DNA from 2 places in the Paenibacillus sp. Y568 genome. Region 1 is predicted to be linked to the other one. Evidence: riboswitches for the same ligand, from Rfam matches in the RefSeq annotation. Region 1 holds a riboswitch; the other holds the start of a gene.
What was found. Region 1 has a riboswitch for cyclic di-AMP ahead of AC1D7X_RS05955 (hypothetical protein). Riboswitches for the same ligand answer to the same signal wherever they lie in the genome.
Positions count from the first base shown of each region.

Region 1 (4,426 bases):
GCAACGGGTTCTAAAGGAACAGCAAGGTATAACGTATGAACTAACATCCATGAGTACAATTATTGAGGGGCCTCTTGAATTAGTATGGAAAGCTATAGCTACATTACATGAATCTCCATTCCTAGCGGGAGCAGAGCGGGTCTCAACTTCGGTGAAATTGGATGATCGTCGTGATAAATTTTCTTCTAGTGCACAGAAATTACAGTCTGTTCAGGATAAGTTAAAGTAGGATCTATCTACCAGAGCATATAATGTGAATTAGCAGTACAATAATCATTGTGTAAAGGCAAGTTAGGTTCTTAGGCTGGTGTAGCTCAGGGGTAGAGCAACGCACTCGTAACGCGTAGGCCGGGGGTTCAATTCCCTTCACCAGCATTTTTGAGAAGGCTTACGGGGCGCGGTTTTCCGGTTGTGCGGAGATCGCGTTTTATTTATGTCTTTTTATAATGTCCCTATAAGGAGTTTGGAGACTACAGCAATTGGATAAATGAACAACCCTTTTCTGACTAATATTAAACACTCTTTCCCCGCCTCTAGTCCAGTAATTTACTAGTCCACAGACCGGTGTTATTAATTACCTAATATTGTATAATAATGACAACGTAACATCGTGAGACTGAAATGCAGGACTATCAAATGAAGGAGCGATTATTTAATATGGGGATCCATTATAAGCCAATGCTGATTGCAGCATTCGTATTCGTAGGTTTGTTGTCTGGCTGTACGAATAATACCGAAACGATTCAGAGCGGAATTGGTGAAGCAGTAGAAGGGATTAGGGATAAAGTACAAGATACAGCCTTAGATTTGAGTGATGAGTTGAAGAGGAATGGCATTCACCAAGAGATTTCATACACACAAGAGGTGGATAATTCAGTATCGGCACTTCAGGTGGACCATGAGGTAGGTAACATTGTGGTGAAAGGAACTTCTGGTGATAAGATTAACGTGACTGCTACAATTTGGTCTCTAGACAAATCATCCCGTGATGATAAATATCAAGAGATCATGGATCACGCGGAAATTGCTGTCGTTGTAAATGGAGATCAGTTAGAGGTCGTTACACATCCTAAGGGGAATGAGAAGCTTAATATGTGGAAGTGGGCAAAGAAAGAGTATGGATTCTCAAACTTCAGTATTGATTATGTGATAGAGATACCAGATCGGGTTAAAAATTATGACATCTTCAGTGAAGTTGGTGAGATTAATTTAAGTAACCTGAGAGGTGTATATGATGTTCATAATAACGTGGGTTCAGTAAGTATCGAAGGAGCTCACATTGAAGGGAAATCTAGTATAGTATCCGAAACGGGTAGTCTTCAACTGGGTATTGATCAAATGAAAGAAGATAGTAGTCTCAAAGTGAAGACAGAAGTAGGTGCCATTGTTGCGAACCTGGCTGAATCCCTTCAATGTAGTCTGGAGACGAAGACTGAGGTGGGTAGCATCACAGGAGTTTCTAAAGGGAAAAGCGACATCAATGGCGGCGGTCCACTGTTGTCACTAACGTCCTCTGTCGGTTCAATTACGGTGAATTAGGCGTTTAAATCGATATTCATTAAAGGATATATCAATAAAGACATATAAATATATTGACAAAGTCATCCATTTGGATGGCTTTGTTCGTTTTTGAGAATAAGTAATTACAATAATTGCGTAATATTGAGATATAGAGAGCATGAATGAGCAAGGAGTTGATTGTTATTTTTGTAACCGTTACCATCAACCTAAATGCTTCTTATTTCCTTCTAGGTGGGGTTCAAGTCACCTTTACACTCATTTGGAGCGGGTGTATGATTCATAACGAAATATAAATTGTTATTATTTTCAATTCATAATTTCGCTGAATTTCCACTCTATCGTGGGAAGCGGGGGAACCAAATGTAGTCAACTTTTTTCGGTGTGAGAGTCGAAATTAGATGCTACAGGGGTGAATCCTGGTCAAGGCATTTCATGTCTTTACTAGGTAGAGCGACTCTCACCGCTCGAATCCGACAGCTAACCTCGTAAGCTTAAGTCTGAGAGAGGAATGATGAAGCTTGTGATCGCAACTACCGATCATAGGGTACGTATGTTACTCTGTGATTTTTAAATGTGATGGATTGTCAATCAAGTGTGGTAGGAAACGATAATCCGTTATATAAAAGTAATTTGATCCATTGTCTTGAACGCTGAATTCTGTGTAATTCAGAAACGGGGGAACCAATCGGAGATGTCTGCTGCGTAAACGCCGGATATTTCCATGGGGTGAATTTTTCGGTTATGTATCGACATGCCGAGAATAGGGCGACTCTCTCGCCCGAATCCGACAGCTAACTTCGTAAGCGTGCAGGGAGAGGCAGCAAACCGCCTTCTGGCTGGTTCATGACTTTATTTTGTCATGGAATCCTAAAGAAGCTCTGGGAAAGCTACTTTTTCGCTGAGCTTCTTTTTTGTTGTCTTTAAACGTATAGGAGGACCTGATTAATGGAAGATGGAGTCACCTTGGTTATCGCTCCTAATGAGGACGGGCGGAAATTTATAAACCAATTAATTTATAGTAAAAAGTCATTTGCGGTACTGACGAATAGCCGTACGGAAGAACTGGATTATCTAAAAATGGGTGCAAAACATGTGGTTCGTATTGATACAAGTATGACTAGAAAGTGGATTGTCCCGCAGGTAGCGGTAGGTAGAATCTATATTTTTGAAAGTAGTCTTAACTTAAGTTGTCGCTATCTCCAGATCTGTCGCCCATGGACGACACATGAGATTTACATTATCACTCGATATTCTAGCCCACGTGGAGTTTACAGAGGAATGGGTGCAAACCATGTCATCTATACGAAGAATGGGGACGTTGGATTTCTACTCGATAAATAGCATGAAGATGAATCATCAAAAAATCTACATGAGAGGGGCATTCCCATAATGACGGATGTCTATATGATCATCACGTTAGTAGTTGGATTTGGATTATTGTTATTGTTCACGCATTGGTGCGGAACGTTGGTAGATAGAGGGGGCGGGGAACAATGATCGTTATACTTGCATTGACCTTAGTCATCTTCATTTACCTGATCTATGCATTAATCAATCCAGAGAGATTCTAGTTAACATACCAATTAAGAATTCATCCCTATAAGGAGGATATAAAGTATGGACTTACTGCAAATAGGAATTGTGATTGTCGTACTACTGTTGCTGGTGAAGCCACTGGGTACCTATATGTTTCATGTATTCTCCAATGAACCCAACCGAACGGATAAGATTTTTGGTTCAACGGAAAATGTGATCTACAAACTGATCGGATTAAGAAATCGTAATAGTATGAACTGGAAGAAGTATGTACTAAGTTTTATTGCGACGAATGCGGTATTACTAGTAATTAGTTACGTACTCCTACGTCTTCAAGGATCACTACCAGGGAATCCGAGTGGGAACGAGAATATGGAGGCTTCCCTCGCCTTTAATACGATCATCAGTTTTATGACAAATACCAATCTGCAGCATTATAGCGGCGAGAGTGGTGTGACGTATTTAACACAAATGGCGTTTGTTACGATGATGATGTTTACTTCGGCAGCGTCAGGCTTATCGATTGCGATTGCCTTTATTCGCGGAATTACTCGACGTGGTGAAGGATTAGGTAACTTTTTTCAAGATTTCACCAAAGCCATTATTCGTATCTTCTTACCTCTAGCATTTATCGTTACGATCGTATTAGTCGGTTTAAAAGTACCCCAAACGTTCGATCCAACGGCTGCAGTAACAACGTTTGAAGGTGTGGAACAACAGATAACGATGGGTCCTATCGCTTCATTGGAATCCATTAAACATCTCGGAACGAATGGTGGTGGATTCTTTGGGGCCAACTCGGCACATCCATTTGAGAACCCAAGTCCATTAACCAATGTTATTGAAATATTAAGTATGTGGATGCTTGCTGCTGCACTACCTTATACGTTTGGGCTATTTGCGAAAAACAAGAAGCAAGGATGGGTCATATTCTCAAGCATGATGATTCTATTCTTAATATTCCTTACGCTTAGTTATACGTCAGAGAAAGCTGGGAACCCGGTAATCAATACGTTAGGTATTGAATCTTCTCAAGGAAGTATGGAAGGAAAAGAGGTTCGATTCGGTATTGCACAATCCACACTCTTCTCTACTGTCACGACGGCTGCGACAACGGGATCCGTCAACAATATGCATGATACATTAACACCTCTTGGAGGAATGGCAGCACTTGGTGAAATGATGCTGAATGTCGTCTTTGGAGGTAAAGGTGTCGGGCTGGTTAACATGTTGATGTACGCCATACTAGGTGTCTTTATTTGCGGACTTATGGTTGGACGAACGCCTGAGTTCTTAGGACGCAAGATTGAAGCCAGGGAAATGAAGTTAATTGCACTCGTTATTCTGGTACATCCATTTATTATCTTAG
Region 1 covers NZ_JCAIUM010000003.1:177,838-182,263, forward strand. Annotated here, with positions in the region: gene AC1D7X_RS05940 (MTH1187 family thiamine-binding protein) at 1-229, shown strand, start outside; tRNA gene AC1D7X_RS05945 (tRNA-Thr) at 304-375, shown strand; gene AC1D7X_RS05950 (hypothetical protein) at 622-1,539, shown strand; cyclic di-AMP (ydaO/yuaA leader) riboswitch at 1,832-2,028, shown strand; cyclic di-AMP (ydaO/yuaA leader) riboswitch at 2,160-2,343, shown strand; gene AC1D7X_RS05955 (hypothetical protein) at 2,467-2,862, shown strand; gene kdpF (K(+)-transporting ATPase subunit F) at 3,015-3,092, shown strand; gene kdpA (potassium-transporting ATPase subunit KdpA) at 3,139-4,426, shown strand, end outside.

Region 2 (4,426 bases), on a different contig from region 1:
TTAGTACCGAAACTGTATTCCATGGCTATGACCGGACTTATGTCCCCTGGTATATTAACTGAAGCTATCCCCTGGTTAGTTGGGTGGTACATATACGGCTATATCATCCACCAGATTGTATTGTACATGCAATTTGGCTCAACTGGAGATGTCTCTATCTTCTCATCTATATGGATATGTTTACGACATGTCCTGGCCGTGATTGGAATCTCTCTTCTCCTGGGAGGACTAAATCTACTTCTCTTTTGCTTATTCACTGGCTTTTCTCTTTTTTGGACGGGAATACTCGCGCTCATTCTGCAACAAACATATCCAGTAATATCTTGTCTATTTAAAATGTGGAACATCACCTCACAGTATAATTTGTGGGCAACCAAGCTTATAAAAAAATAAATATATATTTGCATATTATATCTTTAGCCCCCTGATACAAGAAGAAACCCACCTTTTTTGGATGAAAAAGGTGGGTTTCTTCTTGTCCTATTGTGTGGTTTAGGTTTGCCAAAGTGTAAAACCTCTGTTAAACTCATTTAGTAACAACTTTGTAATCTTTATTACGACCTCTGAAATTTATCATCGTAGTTTGTCACTTTCAGGTGCACGAAACAGCCAAATTCCTAAGCACCAGGAAACGGGGGAACCATTTTATGGGTGAATTGATCTCGAAACAGAGGGATCATAGGAGACCTTCTACCGAACCCTTAAGCTAACCTCGTAGGCATTGGAAGGGGAACAATGATTTGAAGAAGAATGTAGTCGCTACAGCCTTGAGCGTGGCTCTTGCATTGACGATAGGAACGGGTAGCGTATTTGCCGATTCAAAGATGGACTCCGTGATTGACAATACGATTGGAGTTACATATAAAACGGGTGGAACAACCGCAAATGGATTTGATTGTTCTGGCTTTACTCGTTATGTATTCTTAAAATTAGGCGTGACTTTGCCACGTCAGTCTGTTTCTCAGTACCACACAGGTACCGCTGTATCGAAAAGCCAAATGAGACCTGGCGACCTGGTGTTCTTTAACACTTCAGGAAAAGGTGTATCTCACGTCGGGATATTTGTAGGTAGTGGAAAATTTGCACATGCCTCTTCTTCACATGGGGTAATTGTTAGTTCACTTTCAGAAAGCTACTATTCTAAACGTTATGTTGGCGCAAAAAGAGTAATGAGTACTTCTAAATATCAAGCTGCAGCTTATAACTAAATATAATGTGCTAAATTATTAGGACCCTTAGATGAGCTGAAGTCTCTCTAAGGGTTTCTTATATACTAAGACGTACGAAGTCAGAAAAAGTTGACGATTAACCAAAATGTTTTTTTATAGTTAAGAGTCAGTTTAATTTCCAACACATAATCCCCGCCCATTAAATACCATAATTAAACAATTAAGGACACGTATTCTAGTAATCTACCTTTATTTTGTAAAATGTTAGATAAATTCCATCAAAGTTTACAGAAACAATTGCCAAACTCCCATTCCTTTGTTACAATAAATCCAGTAAGTTTTTAGTAACAACTTTGTAATAAGTTTTGTAATCATTTAATGTTAATTATATCTGCCGAATTCCCAATTATGGGAAGTGGGGGAACCAGTCTTGGGTGAATTGATCTTGCAGCAGAGGGATCATAGGGAACCTTCAACCGAATCCTTAAGCTAACCTCGCAGGCACCGGAAGGAGTTAACTTTTTTGAAGAAGAAATTAACAACTACAGTATTAGGATTAACATTATTATTTTCAATTGGAACTGGTAGCGCTTTCGCGGATTCTACACTAGATGAGGCTATCAAACCAACAATTGGTTCTGCATATAAGGGCGGCGGAGTTAACACTAATGGATTCGACTGTTCTGGATTCACATTGTACATATTCAATAAACTAGGTATTGATTTACCTCACCAATCCGGATCTCAATTCAGTATGGGAACTGCCGTTAGTCGTAGCGATTTAAGAGAAGGCGATTTAGTTTTCTTTAATACAAGTGGCAAAGGTGTTTCACACGTTGGAATCTATGTTGGTAATGGTAAGTTTGCACATGCCTCTTCATCCAATGGTGTTATCATTAACTCACTCAGTGAATCCTATTATGTCAACCGCTATGTTGGTGCCAAAAGAATTATGAGTAATACTACGTATGAGTCTGTTGCTACAGACAAATAGTTTTTCTACAACCCGACCTGTGGATGAGATCCTTAATCTCAACTACAGGTTTTTTTATTTGTCACATTTGTACCTAACTCTCAACTGACTAAACTACTAACATGTCATCATATATTTATTCATATACTTATGATAAGTTGCCCATACTCTTCATTAACCACCCTGCTGATAAGTAAACAGTTATTACGTACAGCATTGTACATATTTATTATGAACTCCTTCATTTCATTCAAAGAAAGGAACAATCAATATGACTAACTCACCATTTATCATAACTTCTATGACCACTGAACATGCTCGTGCTATATCTGAATGGGTTTACCCACCTCCCTACAGTATTTATGGATGGATGCCCTGGAATCAGATGGAGGAGCTTCATATTGAGTTTGGAGATCCAATGCTTCGGAAGGAGCAATATGCCTCTATCATCAACTTGAATGGAGAGTTATGTGGTTTCACTCAATTCTTCCCACTAGAAGGGGTGACAAGGCTTGGTATTGGCTTACATCCTAAATTATGTGGACAGGGAATGGGAAACTTGGTTGTTCAATCTATTGTGCATGAGGCGCAACGACGGAAACCTCAAGATGAAATTGACTTAGAAGTTTTAACTTGGAATATACGTGCTATTAAGGCATACCAAAAGGCAGGGTTTGAAATTACAGACACATATGAACGCATGACTCCAGATGGGAGCAAACCATTTTATTGCATGGTTTATAGTAATACCTGCGATAACCATGATAAATAGCACATATTCTACTGATTATCGCAACAAATATTGGAATTTAATTCTCTTTTTTGACACAAATGCTTCCAGTTCCGCTATAATATAATCATCAGCTTAATAGCTTACATAGAAAGGACGAAAAAGATGCAAAAGTATATCATGAGCGGTTTCTTTTTTACTGCCTGTGTTGTAGCCATTGTACTTATGTTTACACTTCCTGGTAAAGAGCAAGTAGCAGAGGAAGCGAAACCTAGCATGCCTGAAGTTGTATTAGATGCTACTGTAGCCGAGTCTACTATTAAAGCAAATTGCATAAGTTGCCACGGGGATCAACTGCAAGGTGGGGTAGGTCCAAACTTACAGAAGATTGGTAGCACCATGTCAGCTGAAGAGACATATGCTCTTGTAAGTAAAGGGAAAGGCATGATGCCTTCTTTTAAAGGAAAACTAGAAAATGAAGAAATCGCCAACGTGGCCCAGTTCTTAGCTCAAAAAAAATAACCATATCTAATAAAAACAGGTATCCACCTATTGGCGGATACCTGTTTCTTTTCAAGAATCACTTCTGATCTCTATCTCTTCATTTGTGCTTCATCATTTCTGCTTCACGTTCTCTTTCACTCGCACACATTTTCTCGTATGCCTCATTGTACTGGCGAGCTTCTTTCATATCAATAGCGGTAAGATATCCTTCATCCCAAGAGGTAAGACGGAGAATTACAGTTTTGTAGTTAATGGTGATTAGAGGATGATGGTTAAAGGCTTCCGAAATAGTAGCTACTTCGTCAACGAAGGAAATTCCTTTCATAAAACTAGAAAATATATATTTACGTTCTATAAAGCGCTCCTCGACCAATTTCCACCCCTTAAGCAGATTCATATGTGCATCTAATTGTTCTTTTGTATATGTCACTCTTTAGGCTGCCTCCTTTCTAAACCACAATCTATTCCCCGGGTTCACCAAGAATACTTATTACCCTCTTATTCATCTGAACAATTCATATAACCTCTTATCATTGTATTCTCACAATATATTTTCATGCGCAACATTTCTCTTATTAGATTAATGCTACATAAGCAAGTTCTGTATCGCCAATTAACACATTAATTCGGTGAGTATCCTGATCATGAATGACAATCCCACTTCCAACTGTAATGACAGGTTCTGTACCTAGCCCATAAAATAAATCCTCAGCTAATGCCTCCATCACCTCATGTTTATCCTCTTCAGGTAACTGTGCCCATTCATCTGCCTCCATCTCGAAAAATAGAAAGCTATCTTCAATCTGGCCTACAGCTACCGTTAACTCTTTTAGAATTTCATCATACTCGCGACCATGTTTCACACCCAATTTATACCCCTCCATTAGTCTATTTAACAATACTTTTACAATTCATTTCATTATACAGTAAAAAAGCCCTTAAATAAAAAGCCCATTATGACGATAAATAATATAATGCGTCTCTTGTGCGACAGTCCATCATTATTATTTTTCAAATGGCAGCATGAAAGGATTCAATTCAATTTCTCAT
Region 2 covers NZ_JCAIUM010000028.1:27,789-32,214, forward strand. Annotated here, with positions in the region: gene AC1D7X_RS24315 (hypothetical protein) at 1-393, shown strand, start outside; cyclic di-AMP (ydaO/yuaA leader) riboswitch at 598-736, shown strand; gene AC1D7X_RS24320 (C40 family peptidase) at 741-1,208, shown strand; cyclic di-AMP (ydaO/yuaA leader) riboswitch at 1,552-1,688, shown strand; gene AC1D7X_RS24325 (C40 family peptidase) at 1,693-2,163, shown strand; gene AC1D7X_RS24330 (GNAT family N-acetyltransferase) at 2,414-2,914, shown strand; gene AC1D7X_RS24335 (c-type cytochrome) at 3,038-3,394, shown strand; gene AC1D7X_RS24340 (4a-hydroxytetrahydrobiopterin dehydratase) at 3,474-3,806, opposite strand; gene AC1D7X_RS24345 (hypothetical protein) at 3,952-4,245, opposite strand.
Region 2: linked by a shared signal. The riboswitch ahead of AC1D7X_RS24325 (C40 family peptidase) and the one ahead of AC1D7X_RS05955 (hypothetical protein) in region 1 are both predicted to bind cyclic di-AMP.